2 regions of the Streptomyces sp. NPDC051218 genome follow, and region 2 is predicted to be linked to the other one. Evidence: predicted binding sites of a transcription regulator. Region 2 holds the regulator's gene; the other holds the start of a gene.
What was found. The regulator HspR, encoded in region 2, represses chaperone genes until heat shock. The targets are predictions, from matches to a motif close to TTGAGNNNNNNNNNCTCAA.

Region 1 (9,001 bases), on a different contig from region 2:
GTGCGGCGGGCTGTGCTTGACCGCGTTGTCGATGAGGTTGGCCACGACCTGGTGCAGCCGCTCGGCGTCCGCGTGCGCGGTCAGCTCGGGCGGCGTGACGTCCAGGTGCAGATGCACGTCCGTGCGCGTGTGGCTGCCGGAGCCGGACGCGATGCCCGCGCGCGCGGAGGCCACCATGTTGGCCTCCTTCAGGACGCCCGACAGGTAGGGCCACACCTCGAAGCGGCGGGCGTGCAGCGGTACGACGCCGTTGTCCAGGCGGGAGAGGTCGAGCAGCGTCTCCACGAGCCGCCCGAGCCGCTCCGTCTGCTTCAGGGCCGTACGCATGGTCTCCGGGTCGGCGGCGGAGACCCCGTCGACGACGTTCTCCAGGACCGCGCGCAGCGCCGCGATGGGGGTGCGCAGTTCGTGCGAGACGTTGGCGACCAGCTCCTTGCGCTGCTGGTCCTGGGCCTCCAGGTCGTCCGCCATGCGGTTGATCGTGGTGGCCACGTCGCCCAGCTCGTCGCGGCGGTCGGCGCCGCGCACCCGGCGCGTGTAGTCGCCGTGCGAGACGGCACGCGCCACGGAGTTCATCTCGTCCAGGGGCGCGGTGAGGCTGTGCGCCACGAACTGCGTGATCAGCAGCGTGGCGATCACCGAGAAGACGGTGATGAAGCGCAGCTCCGTCTCCGTCTTCATCGCCACCATCAGCAGACCCGTGGTGATGAAGACCGAGACGACCACCAGGGTGCCGAGCTTGGTCTTGATGGAGAACGGCCGCAGCCCGCCGAAGGGACCTGTCATCGGAGCGGTCACCTCAGGGGGTCGGGGTCTCCAGGGCGTACCCGACGCCGTGCACCGTACGGATCCGCTCGGCGCCGATCTTCCGGCGCAGCGCCTTGATGTGGCTGTCGACGGTCCGGGTGCCCGACGCGTCCGCCCAGTCCCACACCTCGGCGAGCAGCTGCTCGCGGGAGAGGACCGCACGCGGTGTGTTGGCCAGGCAGACGAGGAGGTCGAACTCCGTCGGCGTCAGATGGACGTCCTCGCTGCGGACCCTGACGCGCCGCTGGGCGTGGTCGATCTCCAGCTCGCCGAGCCGCAGGATGCCGCTGCGCGGGGTGGTCGCGGCCAGGGCGGCCCGCTCGACCCTGCGCAGCAGGACGTGCACGCGGGCCGCGAGCTCCCGCATGGAGAACGGCTTGGTCATGTAGTCGTCGGCGCCGACGCCCAGCCCGACCAGCATGTCCGTCTCGTCGTCGCGCGCCGTCAGCATGAGGACCGGGACCGGCCGCTGGGCCTGCACCCGGCGGCACACTTCAAGCCCGTCGAAGCCCGGCAGCATGATGTCCAGGATCAGCAGATCGGGCTGCCAGGCCTGCGCGGTGTCGACCGCCGAAGGACCGTCCATCGCCGTTTGCACTACGAAACCCTCGGCGCGTAGCCGGGCGGCGATGGCGTCGACGATCGTCGAGTCGTCCTCGACCACCAGAACCCGGCGCTGGGCGCCTGGCATTGCCGCCGTCGCACCGTTGTGGGAGGTGTGTGTCTGCTCCATCGCCCGCCCCTGACACTGATCGCTTGTGTTCGACCAGCAGGGTACGGGTCGCGAAGGCACCTCGGCTACGCAGCGCTTACGCCGAGATGAACCACGTCGGGTACGCCTCGGGCAACGGGGATCTCTTCCGTCCGTACCGACTGGAATCCGGCATTCCGTAGAGCGAAGTCGAAAGCGGACGAGGGCTGGGCCGACCACACGGCGAGCACTCCACCGGGCTTGAGGCGGGCCTGACAGGCAGCCAGACCGGCAGCCGAATAGAGGGAGTTGTTGTCCTCCGTCACCGTCCAGTCCGGACCGTTGTCGATGTCGAGACAGAGCGCGTCGTACGTCCTCGGGGCGCCGCCGAGGGCGTCGGTGCCGAAGATGTGCGCCACCAGGTCTGTGTGCAGAATCTCGGTGCGCGGATCGGCCAGCGCGGCGCCCGAGAGCTCGGCCAGCGGGGCGTCCACGCCTGAGCAGTGCCAGTCGATGACGGCCTGCTCGCGCTCCACGACCGTGATGCGGCCCCAGCGCGGATCGGCCGCCGCGTGGGCGAGGGAGAAGCCGACGCCCAGACCGCCGATGAGCAGGTCCGGCTCCCCGGGGTCGCCGAGCGCGCCGTACGCCGCGTCGACGAGCAGCCGCTCCGAGCGGCCGTCCGAAGTGTCCATCAGGAAGCAGCCGTTGGCGATGATCTGCAGGAGCGCACCATGGCGCCGCAGGACGACTTCTCCGTACGGGCCCTCACGCCTGTCGATGACGACGGGGGCGGTGGTGTGGGGGTGCATGGCGGTCAGGGTATGACCGGTGGAGGTGCGGTTCGAGGGGGACGCGAGGACGGCCTTTCGGGTTGCTGTGATTTGCGTCTCACGTGTCCTGGGCCGTGGCACGGGTCATAGACACTGCCGGAAAGATCGGCAAAGGGTGGACATGACGGAAGGAGCGTCTCACCTTGGACCTGAGCGTGTCGGCTGCCCCCGCGGCGCCCGAGGAGACGGCCCCGCCCACCCTGGACGGCATCCCGCGACAACGGGAGCGCGCACCCGAGGCGATGACCCCCGAGATGCCGGCGCCCGGTCGGCGCCAGCGGGTCGCCGGTCTGTGGCGCGTCCTGCCGACCCCCACGGGCACGCCCTTCACGTTCACCTATGCCGCGGTCCTCGCCGTCACGTCGCTCCTGGCCTCGTACGCGGACCCGTCCCTCGTCTCCGCACTGCACCGGCACTCCAGCACGGATGTCGCGCACCTGGCGCAGGAGCCGCTGCTCGTCCTGGTGGCCAGCGCGCTCTGGATCGCGGGCGGCATCGCGTCGCCGTACGCGATCGGCTTCCTGCTCGTCCTGACGGCTCTGGAGCGCCGCATCGGGGCGTTGCGGACGGCGGGTGTCTTCCTGCTCGGCCATGTCGTGGCCACCCTCGCGACCGAGGTTCCGGTCGGCCTCTCCGTCCTCGCGGGTCATCTGCCCGACAGCTCACTGCACCGCCTGGACTACGGCATCAGCTTCGGTGTCGCGGCGAGCGTCGGCGCGCTGGCGGGGCTCTTCCGGCCGTGGCTGCGGTGGCTGGTGCTCGCCGGGTTCGGCGGAATGCTGATCGACGACCTGATCGCGTTCACGGACCCGATGACGAATTGGGGCCACCTGCTCGCGCTGTCGATCGGCGTCGCCACGTGGCCACTGGTGCGGCGGTGGCGCCGGTCCGCCTGACGGGCCCCGCGCGCACGTGTCGAAGTGATCGCTCACAGCGAACATCCCTTGGGGAACATTCAAGGACTCACGAGCATTGAGTCCACATAGCTCAACTTGAATGCCGAAGGGGAGATCATGACTACTGAGTCCGCCGAGTCGAAGCCGTCCACACCGCTGACACTGCCCGTGCTGCCGCTCGACGACGAGGTTGTCCTGCCCGGCATGGTGGTTCCGTTCGACCTGTCCGACACCGAGGTGCGCGCCGCGGTCGAGGCGGCGCAGGCCGCCGCCCGTTCCGATGGGAGCAGCAAGCCGCAGGTCCTTCTTGTTCCGCGCATCGACGGGACGTACGCAGCGACCGGCGTCCTGGGCACCGTCGAGCAGGTCGGCCGCCTCTCCGACGGTGACCCCGGCGCCCTGATCCGCGGCCGTGGCCGCGTGCGCATCGGCGCCGGCACGACCGGGCCGGGCGCCGCGCTCTGGGTGGAGGGCGTCAAGGTCGACGAGACCGTGCCCGACCCCCTCCCCGGAGCGGTTGCCGAACTGGTCAAGGAGTACAAGGCGCTCGCCACCAGCTGGCTCAAGAAGCGCGGCGCCTGGCAGGTCGTGGACCGCGTCACGCAGATCGACGACGTCTCCGCGCTCGCCGACAACTCCGGATACTCCCCTTTCCTCTCCACCGATCAGAAGATCGAGCTCCTGGAGACCGGTGACCCGGTCGCCCGCCTCAAGCTCGCCACCGAGCAGCTGCGCGACCACCTCGCCGAGCAGGATGTCGCCGAGTCCATCGCCAAGGACGTCCAGGAAGGCGTCGACAAGCAGCAGCGCGAGTTCCTGCTGCGGCGCCAGCTCGACGCGGTGCGCAAGGAGCTGCGCGAGATCAACGGCGAGCAGGACGGAGAGGAGTCCGACGACTACCGCACCCGCGTCGAGGCCGCCGACCTCCCCGAGAACGTACGGGAGGCCGCCCTCAAGGAGGTCGACAAGCTGGAGCGGTCCAGCGACCAGTCGCCCGAGGGCTCCTGGATCAGGACCTGGCTCGACACCGTCCTCGAACTGCCCTGGAACGAACGCACCGAGGACGAGTACGACATCAAGGGCGCCCAGGAGATCCTGGACGCCGAGCACGCGGGCCTTCAGGACGTGAAGGAGCGCATCACCGAGTACCTCGCGGTGCGCAAGCGGCGCTCCGACCGCGGCCTCGGGGTCGTCGGCGGCCGCCGGGGTGGTGCTGTGCTCGCCCTGGTCGGGCCGCCCGGCGTCGGAAAGACCAGCCTCGGCGAGTCCGTCGCGCACGCCATGGGCCGCAAGTTCGTGCGGGTCGCGCTCGGCGGCGTACGCGACGAGGCGGAGATCCGCGGACACCGGCGTACGTACGTCGGGGCGCTGCCCGGCCGGATCGTGCGGGCCATCAAGGAGGCCGGGTCCATGAACCCGGTCGTGCTCCTCGACGAGATCGACAAGGTGGGCTCCGACTTCCGGGGCGACCCGGCCGCCGCCCTCCTCGAAGTCCTCGACCCGGCGCAGAACCACACCTTCCGCGACCACTACCTGGAGGTCGAGCTCGACCTGAGCGACGTGGTGTTCCTGGCGACGGCGAACGTCCTCGAATCCATCCCCGAGGCCCTGCTGGACCGCATGGAGCTGGTCAGGCTCGACGGGTACACCGAGGACGAGAAGGTCGTCATCGCCCGTGACCACCTGCTCCCCCGCCAGCTGGAGCGCGCGGGCCTGGAGACGGACGAGGTGACCCTGGACGAGAGCGCGCTGCGCAAGCTCGCGGGGGAGTACACCCGGGAAGCGGGCGTACGGAATCTGGAGCGGTCCGTGGCGCGGCTGCTCCGCAAGGTCGCGGCGCAGCACGAACTGGGCGAGCGGGAGCTGCCGTTCACCGTCGGCGACGACGATCTGCGCGGCCTCATCGGGCGCCCGCACCACGTGCCCGAGTCGGCGCAGGACCCGGCCGAGCGGCGCACGGCGGTGCCGGGTGTGGCGACCGGGCTCGCGGTCACCGGCGCGGGCGGCGACGTCCTGTTCGTCGAGGCGTCGCTGGCCGACCCGGAGACGGGTGCGGCGGGACTGACCCTGACCGGTCAGCTCGGTGACGTGATGAAGGAGTCCGCGCAGATCGCGCTCTCCTTCCTGCGCTCGCGCGGCGCCGAACTGGAGCTGCCCGTCGCCGACCTGAAGGAACGCGGCGTGCACATCCACTTCCCGGCGGGCGCGGTCCCCAAGGACGGGCCGAGCGCGGGCGTCACCATGACGACCGCCCTCGCGTCGCTGCTCAGCGGCCGACTCGTCCGTACGGATGTGGCCATGACCGGCGAGGTGTCGCTGACCGGGCGCGTCCTGCCGATCGGCGGCGTCAAGCAGAAGCTGCTCGCCGCGCATCGCGCCGGGATCACCACGGTGATCATCCCGAAGCGGAACGAGGCCGACCTGGACGACGTCCCCGAGGAGATCCTGCAGAAGCTGGACGTGCACCCGGTGACGGACGTCCGTCAGGTGCTCGAACTGGCCCTGACGGAGGCCGAGGTGAGGGTTCCGGCCGCCGCGTGACGGAGGAGGCCGGTATGCGCAGGCCCGGGGCCCCGCGAGGGGTCCCGGGCCCGTGTGCCGGATGGCGCGGACTCAGCCGTTGGCGAGCGCCACGACCCGGTCCAGGGCGCCGTTGAACTTGTTGTGGTCCCCGACCGTCGGGCCGGTCGAGGTGTACTGCCACATCGTCTGGACGCCCCAGCCCGCGGGCAGCTCACCCGGCGATGTGTTGTAACGCGCGATCCACAGCGGGTTGTTGGCGGCGAAGCCGCCGTAGTTGCCGGTGCACTGCTTCCACCAGCTGGTGGCCGTGTAGATCACCGCGTGCCGCCCGGTGCGCGCCTTGTACTGGTTCAGGAAGTCACGGATCCAGGTGACCATCGCGGACTGTGACTTGCCGAAGCAGGCCGCCCCGTACGGATTCCACTCGATGTCGAGCGCGCCCGGCAGCGTCTTGCCGTCGCGGGACCAGCCGCCGCCGTTGTCCACGAAGTAGTTGGCCTGGGTGGCGCCGCTCGTGGTGTCGGGCGTGGCGAAGTGGTAGGCGCCGCGGATCATGCCCACGTTGTACGAACCGTTGTACTGCTGGGCGAAGTACGGGTTCTTGTAGTACGTGCCCTCGGTGGCCTTCACGTAGGACCACTTCACGCCGCTGTTCCAGAGCGTCGCCCAGGCGACGTTGCCCTGATGGCTGCTGACGTCGACGCCTTCGGTCTGTACGGCGTCGCCGCCGCGCGGCAGACTGCCCTGCCCGTCGTGCTCGATGACGCCCTGGCCCATCCGGGCGGAGCCGCGGGCCGGTGTGTCATCGCCGCCGGCGGCCTGTGCGGCGCCGGGCAGCGTGAGGAGGAGGGAGAGGGCGGAGAGGACTGAGAGCAGGACTGCGGCCGCTGACCAGCGGGAGCGGCGGGGCGTTCCGGGTCTGTGCACGGGCATGTGCGTGCCTCCGTAGGCCTCGGGTGAGCTCGATGGAGCTCGTGGGGGGACCTGTCGACAGGTTCGTGGTGTGAACATGTCATCTACGACGCTACGCACGTAGACCCGAGGCTGGGAAGAGGGTTCGGTCTCTGCCGTTGGTCTACTCCAGCGGCGGTGTCCTCGGCGTGACCCGTCGAGGCGTTGCGAAATACTGGGCGAGCTGCGGCGATGGGCCGACGCGGACCTCTGCCGCCGTGCGGGGCGGAAAGTTTTCATGATCCGGAAAGAAAGCGTGCCATGGGTGCTGGAGCTGAAGTGCACGAGGGCGAGAACGACGGGGGAGTCGACGTGAACGGGGGAGTCGACGTGAACAGGGGTGTCGACCGTGAGTTCCTCTCCCTGGAGCGCGAGTTGACGCTGCTGCTGCGCCGGGCACGTGCCTCGTCCGGGGAGATGGCGCGCCAGGTCCACCCCGACCTGGAGCCCGCCGCATACGGACTCCTGGTGTGCCTCGACGACTCGGGCCCGCAGCGGGCCACGGAGCTCGCCGCGTACATCGGCGTCGGCAAGGCGACGATGAGCCGCCAGCTGCGGGCGCTGGAGGAGCTCGGGCTCGTCGCCCGCGAGCCCGATCCCGCCGACGGGCGGGCGTGGTTGGTGCACCTCACGGAGGAGGGCGGCGCCCGGTTCCGTACGGTGCGGGCGGGGCGGCGTGAGCGGTACGTGCGGAAGCTGGCCGGGTGGGACCGCACGGAGGTGGCGGAGCTTGCCCGCTTGCTGCGGCAGCTGAACGAGTCCCCGGAGTCTTGAGGGGCGGGGCGTTGTCGGGGGGCGCGATTCTGTCTGCGGGTGGGTTGTGGTTGCTCGCGCAGTTCCCCGCGCCCCTTGGGGGGCGTCTGTCCTCTGCCATCTGCGGGTTGGGTGTGGTTGCTCGCGCCGTTCCTCGCGCCCCTTTCGGGGCTACAGCTCCGCGTAGACGACCGCCGCGTCGTCATGCCGCTTGCCCCGCGGGAATCCCGTGCCGTCCGGGTCCGCTCGCTCCAGCTCCCGCACCCGGTCCACCAGGCGCTGCGGGCCGTCCTTCCGCAGTAGCGCGAAGCACTCCGCCCAGTCGCCCTGCCGGAACGTCTCGACCCAGCGCCCGACCCCGTCCGTCAGGGCCGCCACCGCCGACACCTCGGCGCGCGGCCGGGTTCCGGTGACCGCCCGCTCCGCCGCCGAAGGGTCCGCGGCGGCGGTGAAGAAGCCGTCCTCCGCGTTCCGCAGGGCCTCGACGGCGGCGCCGTACGCGCGGCCTGCCTCCTCGCGCTCGGCGGAGCCCCGCGGCAGCGCGCGCACCGCGTCGCGCATCGCGCGGATCGTCGGCGGCAGTTGCGCGAGGCGCTCGTCGAGCACCGGCGTGACCAGACCGTCCGGGCCCGCCATCAGGAGCGCCGAGTCGGACAGGACGAGGTGCTCGACCCGTTCCTCGTCCCAACGCACCAGAATCACGGTCGCCTGAGGCGTACGCGGGTGAGAAAGGTCACAAGTTTGACAATGCGCCTCCGCGGTGCGCACGATCGCCGCCGCGAGGATCTCAGAGAGTGTCATATCCCGCCGTGAAACGGACAGTTCCCCCAGTGCGCCCCCGAGTCGCGCCGTGAACCAAGGGACGGAATGCAGACAGCCGTCGTCTCCGACCGGTGGAGTCACCCCGTCCAGAAGGACGAGCGATCCGCCTTGTCCGGCCGCGGGAAGAATCACCGCGGCATAGTCCTCGTTGGGGCGTGCGGGGTCGCCGGGCTCGGTGGCGAGTTCGATACGCATCCGGCCAGTCTGCACGAGGCCTTCACAAGGTCATCCGGAGGTCGCGGAGAGCCGGGGGTTGGCCCGGACCAGCAGGTCAGACGCCGGATTTCAGTCGGAATGATCGCTTCCAGCGGCGTGTGGCGGCGCATCCTGCCAAAGCCTGCGTTCGACGTCCAACCGGCGCACCGTGACCGGGACTTTCGGCCCCGGCCGTGACTTGCTCGCCAACTCCCCGCCGATGTTCACTCCTTCGGGTGGCCAGGCATGTGATGCACGACTGCCACCCATCGGCACTGGAAGGGTCTGGAGCCGTACCGGGGGGCGCGTGTGTTGACGGATCGTCACCCGGGCCCATGGGCAGACGGAAAACAAGAATGCGAGCACCGGTGCAGAAGATGCGGCCTGGGCGCAAGGGCAAGCAGACGGCTTCCGAAGGGGCCACGCCGGGCGCGACCACCCCTACAGAGCGCCCGCCCGAGCCCACAGCGGGAGAGACCTCCGAGCCCGCGGCGGGGGAGCACACCGCCCCCGCGGTGACGTCTCCTGAG
Region 2 (9,001 bases):
CGAATCCGCACCGGGCGCTGATCGAGATCACGCTGACGCGGGCGATGGGCCAAAAGGCGCTGCTCGCCCCCTGACCGCACACCACAGCCTGACCACACACCACAGCGGCGCCACCGTGTTCAGGTCCACGGTGGCGCCGCTGCTGGGGGAAGCACCTGCGCGATGTACAACGACGGGGGATCGCGTCAGGCGCTGCGGGGGGTGGCTGTGATGGCTCTTGTAGTGGTGGAACTCTGCTGGTCCTGCTGCTGTACGCCACCCGGCTGCCCCGGCTCACCGACCAGCTGGTGATCACGCCGGTCGAGATTGACGAAGACCATCCCGTACCGAATGGCACACCGCACGGGCTGGGGGGCGCCACGCGGCTTACGGAGGCACCGGTAGGCCCGGATCTCCTCCTCGTCGTCACGGGTGACGACAACTGGCTCACCGAGGAGCGTGACCATCAACGAGTCGCCGGCGTGGGGTATCGCTGTGGCGAGATCGATGAAGTGCCAACCTGAGCGGTAGGCGGTGGCCATTTCCCGGCGGAAGGTGCGGTCGTCGGGAGGGGTGCTCATGCGTCGCCCCCTGCCGGCGCCACGCCCCAGACGAGATCCCCGGGCAAGGCCGAAACGGAAGTCGCCTTCGCGGGCGCGGACCCCCAGACGAGATCAAACGTACTCACCGCACCCAGGGCCAGTCCTGCGGAGAAGGTGGTGACAAGCACCGAGCGAAGCATGCGCTTAAACATGGTCGGCTTCGTCCTCACTTGGTAGGTTCCTCTCCCCCGGCTCAACAAGACGATGTCTCAATTCAGCACGTCAAAGCCACAGGGTGGATGCATCATGTTCCTGCACGTTCAGGACCCTGGGGGGTGGAGATTTGCTTACAAGAGGCGCAATACCGACACATCCTCACCCCGCAACCCCCCTTTGCGCCGAGGGATCAGAGCTGTATGCCACCGCGCTGCGTACGGGTCGCCTGACACGAGCCGAGGCCGAGAAGGTCCCCTGCCTAGTGGAATCCGGGCTCGTGCACCCGGACCCCGACGACGCGGACTGGCTGCGTCCCGTCCCGCCGTCCGCCGCGCTCGCCCAGCGACTGCACCCCATCGAGCGCGAGATACAGGAACGGCGAAGGATCGCCGTTGAACTGACCGATACCTTCGAGCCATTCATGGCGATTACCTCGCAGGTGGAGCCCACCACCCAGGGGTTCACCGTGCTGGAGGGCGACACCCGCATCGGCGCGGCCATAGAGCGGGCCACGGCGGAGTGCCGTTCGGAGATCCTCACCATCCAGCCGGGCGGCGGCCGCAGCGAGAACGTCCTCAATCTGGCGATGAAACGCGGGCAGACCGTCATCGACCGTGGCATCACCATGCGCACCCTCTACCAGCACACCGTCAGGCACAGCCAGGGAACGCTGGCCTACGCGGCGCGGATGGCCCAGGGAAACGTCGAGGTACGGACGCTGGAGGAGCTGGTCGACCGACTCATGATCTTCGACCGCACCGTCGCCCTGATTCCCGCGCACACCCGTCAGGACGCGGCCCTGGAGCTGCGTCACCCGGGCCTGATCGAGTACCTGGCCAAGGTCTTCGAGCAACTCTGGAGCCGAGCCACCCCCTTGGTCGACGACGTGCCCTACGCGCCACCCACGAACGGCATCACCGGCGTCCAGCGCACCATAGCCAGGCTCCTCATCGAGGGCCACGTGGACGAGGCGATCGCCCGCCGCCTCGGCATGAACGTCCGCACCTGCCGCTCCCACATCGCTAAGATCGCCGCCGCCCTGGGCAGCGGAAGCCGAGCTCAACTCGGTTACCTGATCGCCCAGTCCGGAATCCTGGAGAGGGATCACTGAAGTTGGTCAGGGAGTGAGCGGGACGCGATGACGAAGCCCCACGCGTACGAAGCCGACGACGCGGAGTGGTTGTGTCCCTCCTCCCCCGCCGATGCTTTCGAGCCACCCCCGAAGCGCGACACCCCACGCTCCTCGCGGACGGAGCCTCCTGCGATCACCGCGCTCGACGGCCTCCCCCTCATCAACGATGCCATCGCACGCGCCGCAGCCGAGGCCACGGAGGAATTGCTGACCGTGCAACCGGGAGGGAGCCGCCCGCCCGAGGTCCTCGCCGCCGCCCTGCCCCGGGAGCAGGCCATGCTGTCGCGAGGCTGCCGGATGCGTACGCTCTACCAGCACACCTCACGGCACTCGTTGCCCGTCCTCGCGCACTACGAGCAACTGGACGGGGACGTCGAGGTCCGTACCCTCGACGAGATCACCGACCGCCTGGTCATCCTGGACCGCGCGGTGGCATTCATCCCCGCGCACCGGAGCAACACCCGGGCGCTCGAAGTCCGCCACCCCGCCCTGGTCGGCTACCTCGTGAACGCTTTCGAGCGCCAGTGGCACATGGCCACACCCATGTTCCCCCGGGCCGCACCGCAGCCCTCGGACAACGGCATCACCACCCGCCAACGGGCCGTGGCCGGCCTGCTGATCGAAGGCCACACCGACTCCGAGATCGCCGCCCGCCTGGGCATGAACATCCGCACCGCCCGCGTCCACATCGCCAAGCTAGCCTCCACCCTCGGAAGCCACAGTCGCGCCCAACTCGGATATCTCATCGGGCAGTCAGGGCTCCTGGAGGCAGAGAGCTGAGTAGGACAGCCCGTCGGCTCCGGCGGACCCCGCCCCGTACTTTGGGAAGCCAATCCATGACGACTTGTCCCATCGCCCGGCTCACGGCTCTGACGCAGGGGTACGGCAGCCGCCGTGTCATCGAGGGGCTCGATCTGTCCATCCAGCCCGGTGTCACAGGGCTGTTGGGGCCGAACGGGGCCGGCAAGACCACCCTGTTCCGTGCCCTCGCCACCATCGCACCACCACAGAGCGGCGGCCTGGAACTCTTCGGCAGGGTTGTCCTCGGTGAACGAGATGTGCGGCGCGTCCGCCCTCGCATCGGCTACCTCCCGCAGGACTTCGGCTACTACCCGGCCTTCTCCGTCAGCGATTTCGTCCGCTACTGCGCCTGGTTGCGTGAGGTGCCGTCCAAGGAAGCCGCGTCGGCGACCGAGGAGGCGCTGGCCGCCGTCGGGCTCGCCGGCCGGGCCCGCGACCGTATGAAGTCCCTTTCCGGCGGCATGCTCCGTCGAGCCGGTATCGCCGCGGCCATCGTCGGCTCTCCGTCCCTGCTCCTTCTCGACGAGCCCACCGTCGGCCTCGACCCCGCCCAGCGCCTCGACTTTCGCGACCTCATTCGTTCGCTCGCCCGCGCCGGAGCCGCCGTCGTGCTCAGCACGCACTTGGTCGAGGACGTGGGCGCTGCCTGCGACTCCGTCCTCGTACTCGACGAAGGCCACGTGGTCCACAGCGGTACACCCCAGCAATTGGCGGCACTGTCCACACCGGCAGCCCCCGGAGACAGTCCCCTGGAGCGCGGCTACATGACCGTGCTGCGCGACCGCGGGTCGGCGGAGGGAGCCGCGTGCTGACCGCATTCCGCATCGAACTGCGACGCTCGCCCCTGCTCACCGCGTTCCCCGTGTTGATCGCCGTGGACCTGCTCGTGCTCTTCGGGCGTTCCCGGTACTGGATCGGCGTGTGGCCCGAGGCGAGCGTTGCGGCACAGGTCGTCACGCTCTTTCTGGGACCCGTTCTCGCAGGCGTCTCCGCCTGGCAGGCCGGTCGTTCCTCCCGGGCGGGGATGCCCGAGTTCCTTGTTGCGGCTGCCCGGCCGGGCTGGCAGATCGAGGCCATGAGGCTGGCCGCCACCCTGACGCTCGGATTCCTCGCGTACGGGGTCGGATGCCTCACCGCCGCGGCTGTCTCGCTCGGCGACGCAGGACCGGGCTTCCTGTGGCCGTCCTACCTTCTGCTCGGCGCCTCGACCCTGATCATTTTTGCGTCCGTGGGGCATCTGGCCGGTCGCTGGTGGCCCTCTGCGGGATTCACACCCGTCGTGTGCGCACTGGGCTGCTTCATCAGCATGCTGACCCTGCCGTTCAAGTTCAACGTGCTTGCGGGGCCGCCGGACACCCACGTGAATCCGCTGCCGGTCGCCCTTCGCCTGCTGTGCGCCCTCGCTCTCGCGGTGCTTGCGGTGACGGCACCGCCGCTGAAGGGGAGAGCCGAGCGCCGGACGCCCCGCCGGAACCTGCCACGGCATGTACGCGGCATCGCCGTCGGAGCGGTGGTCTGCTCCCTCACCGCCCTGGCCGCGGTTCCGGCCGCCGGAGAGCTGCGCGTGGAGCGTCCGGCCTCGGCGGCCGCGCCGCTGTGCGACCGTGCCGACGAGGGTGCCCCACGGGTGTGCGTCTGGCCAGAGCACCGGAAGTACCTGCCCGAACTGACGCACATGGCTCGGCATCTCGAACGGACCGGGCTGCCCTGGGTCAAAGTACCCAGCGTCTTCCGCGAGTTCGGCCTTCGGCGGACCGACCTGGGAGACCGAGGCTTCGACATCGCCGAAGGTCACGTACGCACCGCGGCCATCGCCATGGCCGACCAGGTGTTCACTGCTTCCTTCGGCCAGTGCCGCCCGCCCCCGGACGAGCGCCGTGCATGGCAGTCCGTGGACAACATCCACCTGTGGCTCGAATACGAGGCCATGGGACGGGACCCGGCCATCGCCGACGAAGGGCTCCACGTCGAAGGAGTGGACACCGCGTGGGCCGAGCGGGAACGCGCCCGAGTTATACGTGAGAGCTCATGGTGCAAGCCTGATGAACCGCTTTAGCCGCACCAGCGGCGCCGATCTGTTCCGTTACGCAAGAGTGCACCGGGGCGCGGCCGTTCTCACCGGAACCACAGTCGTCGCCCTGCTGTCGGCGCTCTTCGGTGGCACCACCATCGCGCTTCCCTCCATCGGCAGCGGAGGAGTCACCACAGGCGTGCCCTACCGACATGAGCTTCCGCTGCTGTCGGCGGTCTTCCTCTCCGCCGCTCTCGACGGTGCCATGTCGGCCCATGACGCAATGGGCGCGTCCACGATGCATCGATTGCGGGTCGCCTACTGTGTCGCGATCACAGCGACGGTCTGCGCCTTCTCGTTCGGTGCCGAGGCCTTCGTCAACGGCCTGGGCTCCGGGACCGTGTTCGTCCGGTCCACCCTGATCTGGCTGGGGCTCGCCCTGCTGTCGGCCCGTGTACTGGGGCAGCAGCTCGGGTGGGCCATCCCGCTGACGTCGGTTCTCTTCCTGGTGTGGTTCCCCCACGACTGGTGGGACTGGACGGCCAATCCGCCCGGTGACCTCTTCAGCTGGGCTGCTGCCGCGATCGCTCTGGGTCTCGGAGTCACCGCGACCGCGGCAACTCCCTGGCGAAGGAAGACCTTTCTCCGCAGGGCCCGCGACGCCCCTTGAACCCCTCAGCCCCCCACATGCAACCGCCGATGCAACTCCCTGATCTCCGAGGCCAGTTCAGGGGCCGGGCCCTCCACCCTCACCCCCGGTGCGATCTCCCCGATCGGGAGGGGGTTGACCGGGGCCGGTGGGGCGGCCAGTTCCGTCAGCCACTGGGACAGTTGCTGTGATGACGCCGCGTACACGATGCGGCCCAGGCCTGCCCAGGCGTGGGCCGCCGCGCACATGGGGCAGTGTTCGCCCGATGTGTAGACCGTTGCCTTCGCGCGGTCCTCGGGGGGCAGGTGCCGCGCCGACCAGCGGGCCAGTTCGAACTCCGGGTGGCGGGTGTGGTCGCCGCCCGCCACTCGGTTGCGGTCCTCCTTGAGGACCTCGCCGTCCGCCGATACCAGGAGTGAGCCGAAGGGTTCGTCGCCCGCGTCCAGGGCCTCCCGCGCCAGTTCCACACAGCGGCGCAGATGCTTCAGGTCCCGTTCGTCCATCAGGATTCCGTCCACGTTCGTAGTAGGTCCTCGCGTTCCGCCGCCCTCGGCGTCCCGCCCTCGTGGCGCCTGCCCCACTCCGCCATCGCCGCCAGCGTCGTCAGCAGCGTGCCCGCGCCCTGCGTCAGGCGGGACAGGAGCTCGCGGGAGAGTTCGTACTCCGCCCGGGAGTAACCCGTCGCCGCCGCCGTGTACACCGTAAGGTCCGTGTCGCCGTCGGCGTCCGAGACGCGCAGTGTCATCGTCGGCGCCTCGTCGCCCCCGCCCAGGCCCACCGTCAGCGCCAGGCCCACGAGCACGCCCACGTTGCGCTTGAGGGACTTCACGGGGACGTCCCGCGCCACCAGCGCGTGGACGTCCTCCCAGGGCCACAGGCCGTCCTGCTTGTCCCCCAGGGCCACCACGCCCTCCGGCGTCAGCCGCACCCCCGCCGCGAGCCCCGACGGCTTCGCGCCCACGTACACATCGCCCTCGGCGATCCAGAACAGTCCCACCATGGCCATGGTGAGTCCTCCACTTCCCCCGGCAGATAGACATAAAGACGTCGGGGCCGGGAGGTTGACACCTCCCGGCCCCGACAAGAGCGTACGAAATCTACTGCTCCGACGACCTCTTGGGCCGCCACACCACCAGCGCGCTCGCCTGCTGCACGTCCTGGTACGGGACCAGGTCGCGGCGGTACGACGCGTGCACCGCCGCCTCGCGCTGCTGCATCGCCGCGGCGGCGCCCTCCACGGCGGAGGACAGTTCGACCACCCTCGCCTGCAGCGCCGCGACCTGGTTCTCCAGCTCGATGATGCGCTTGATGCCGGCGAGGTTGATGCCCTCTTCCTGCGACAACTGCTGCACCGTGCGCAGCAGTTCGATGTCGCGGGCCGAATAGCGCCGGCCACGGCCCGCCGTGCGGTCCGGGGAGACCAGACCGAGGCGGTCGTACTGGCGCAGGGTCTGCGGATGCAGGCCGGAAAGCTGGGCGGCCACCGAGATGACGTAGACCGGCGTCTCATCGGTCAGTTGGTACGCCCGCCCGAAATTGGACTGTCGACGACGGCCGTCCATCTCATGCTCCCTTCGCGGCCTGGAACAGTTCTGCCCGCGGATCGTCGTCCGCAGTCGCCTCGCGGTAGGTCTCCAGGGCTTCCTTCGCCGTGTCGGAGAGCTCGGTCGGGACCGATACCTCCACCGTCACCAGCAGGTCGCCCCGCGAACCGTCCTTGCGGACCGCGCCCTTGCCCCGCGCCCGCATCGTACGACCGTTGGGGGTGCCCGGAGGCAGCTTCAGGGTGACCGGCGGGCCGCCCAGGGTGGGGACCTTCACCTCGCCGCCCAGTGCCGCCTCGGTGAACGTCACCGGCACCGTCACCGTGAGGTTGTCGCCCTTGCGGCCGAAGACCGGGTGGGTGTCGACGTGCACGACCACGTACAAGTCGCCCGCCGGGCCGCCCCGTTCACCGGGGCCGCCCTTGCCGCGCAGGCGGATGCGCTGGCCGTCCGAGACGCCCGCCGGGATCCGCACCTGCATCGTGCGCGACGACTTCGCGCGGCCCGAGCCCTTGCAGACCTCGCACGGGTCCTGGGCGATGAGCCCACGCCCCTTGCAGTCCACGCAGGGGTCGGTGAGGGAGAATCCGCCGCCGCCTCCCCGCGAGACCTGGCCCGTGCCGACGCAGGTCGGGCACACGCGCGGTGTGCCGTTCTTGTCGCCGGTGCCGGAACAGGCCTTGCAGGGAGCCTGCGATGACATCCGGAGCGGGACCGTGGCCCCGTCCACCGCCTCCGTGAAGCTCAGCGTGACCTCGGACTCGATGTCCTGGCCCCGCCGCGGCTGCGTACGCGTGCCCGCGCCGCCCGCTCCCGTGCCGCCTCGGTTGAACAGGCCCCCGAAGACGTCACCCAGACCGCCCCCGAAGCCGCCGCCGGCGCCGCCCGCTCCCCCGCCCGGGGCGCCGCCTCCGAAGAGGTCGCCCAGGTCGAAGTTGAACGAACCGCCGCCGCCCGCGCCCGGGGGACCGGCCCTGAAGCCGCCGTTGCCGAAGAGAGCACGCGCTTCGTCGTACTCCTTGCGCTTCTTGGGGTCGCCGAGGACGTCGTTCGCCTCGGAGACCTCCTTGAAGCGCTCTTCCGCCTTGGGATTGCCCTTGTTGGCGTCCGGGTGGTTCTCGCGTGCGAGTTTCCGGTACGCCTTCTTGATCTCGGCTTCGGTGGCGTCCTTGGGGACGCCGAGGACCTTGTAGTAGTCCTTCTCGATGAAGTCCTTGGTGCTCATCCCCGACGTCCCTCCTCTCGCTTCACAACAACTCCGATGTGTCAGCCCTCGTCCGGGCCGCCACCGGTCTCCTTGTCCTCCGCCGCGTCGGCGGAGTCCTTGGGAGCAGCGGTCTCGGACTCACCCTTGACCGTCTGCGCGCCCGGCTGCGGCTCGGCCACGGCCACCCGCGCGGGGCGGATGGTGCGCTCGCCGATGCGGTACCCCGGCTGCAGGATCGCGACGCACGTCGTCTCGGTGACATCCGGTGCGTACGAGTGCATCAGGGCCTCGTGGATCGTCGGGTCGAAGGGCTCGCCCTCCTTGCCGAACTGCTGAAGGCCCATCTTGGCGACGACCGTCTCCAGGGCCTCGGCGACCGACTTGAAGCCGCCGACCAGCTCGCCGTGCTCACGGGCGCGGCCGATGTCGTCGAGGCTCGGGAGGAGCTCGGACAGGAGGTTCGCCGCGGCGATCTCCTTGACCGTGACCTTGTCCCGCTCCACACGGCGGCGGTAGTTCTGGTACTCCGCCTGGAGCCGCTGGAGGTCCGCCGTGCGCTCGCCGAGCGCCGTACGCACCTGGTCCAGCTGGGCGATCAGACCCGCGTCCTGGGCGGACTGAGCCGTCGTGCTGCTTGCTGCGTCCCCGGCCGGGGCCGCCGGGCCCTCCTCGGTGGAGGGCTCGGCGGCCTGCGGCGCCGCGTCATCAGGGGTGGCGCCGGAGGGGACGTCAGGCTTCTCGGCGTTGTCGCCGAAGCCCGGAGTCTCCTCGGTCATGCGGCGCCGCCCTTCGAGTCGTTCGGCTTCTCGTCGTCGACGATCTCGGCGTCGACCACGTCGTCGTCCTTGGACATGTTCGGGGCCTCGTCGCCCTCGGCACCCGGGGCAGCGCCCTCGCCGCCGGCGGCCTGCGCGTCCGCG

Region 1: a site for HspR is predicted at 3,304-3,322, ahead of lon (endopeptidase La). Genes of this name have one in related genera too.

What each region holds. Positions count from the first base shown of each region.
Region 1 is NZ_JBITEU010000010.1:147,009-156,009, reverse strand. It holds gene ACIBCK_RS28700 (sensor histidine kinase) at 1-786, opposite strand, end outside; gene ACIBCK_RS28695 (response regulator transcription factor) at 800-1,540, opposite strand; gene ACIBCK_RS28690 (spermidine synthase) at 1,606-2,310, opposite strand; gene ACIBCK_RS28685 (rhomboid-like protein) at 2,475-3,227, shown strand; gene lon (endopeptidase La) at 3,345-5,768, shown strand; gene ACIBCK_RS28675 (lysozyme) at 5,841-6,683, opposite strand; gene ACIBCK_RS28670 (MarR family winged helix-turn-helix transcriptional regulator) at 6,963-7,475, shown strand; gene ACIBCK_RS28665 (hypothetical protein) at 7,626-8,471, opposite strand; gene ACIBCK_RS28660 (nitrate- and nitrite sensing domain-containing protein) at 8,828-9,001, shown strand, end outside.
Region 2 is NZ_JBITEU010000011.1:37,896-46,896, forward strand. It holds gene ACIBCK_RS30325 (pyridoxamine 5'-phosphate oxidase family protein) at 1-74, shown strand, start outside; gene ACIBCK_RS30330 (hypothetical protein) at 186-560, opposite strand; gene ACIBCK_RS30335 (helix-turn-helix transcriptional regulator) at 883-1,848, shown strand; gene ACIBCK_RS30340 (helix-turn-helix transcriptional regulator) at 1,876-2,649, shown strand; gene ACIBCK_RS30345 (ATP-binding cassette domain-containing protein) at 2,706-3,482, shown strand; gene ACIBCK_RS30350 (ABC transporter permease) at 3,476-4,726, shown strand; gene ACIBCK_RS30355 (hypothetical protein) at 4,713-5,351, shown strand; gene ACIBCK_RS30360 (nucleoside deaminase) at 5,357-5,833, opposite strand; gene ACIBCK_RS30365 (hypothetical protein) at 5,833-6,336, opposite strand; gene ACIBCK_RS30370 (heat shock protein transcriptional repressor HspR) at 6,428-6,892, opposite strand; gene dnaJ (molecular chaperone DnaJ) at 6,894-8,099, opposite strand; gene grpE (nucleotide exchange factor GrpE) at 8,141-8,857, opposite strand; gene dnaK (molecular chaperone DnaK) at 8,854-9,001, opposite strand, start outside.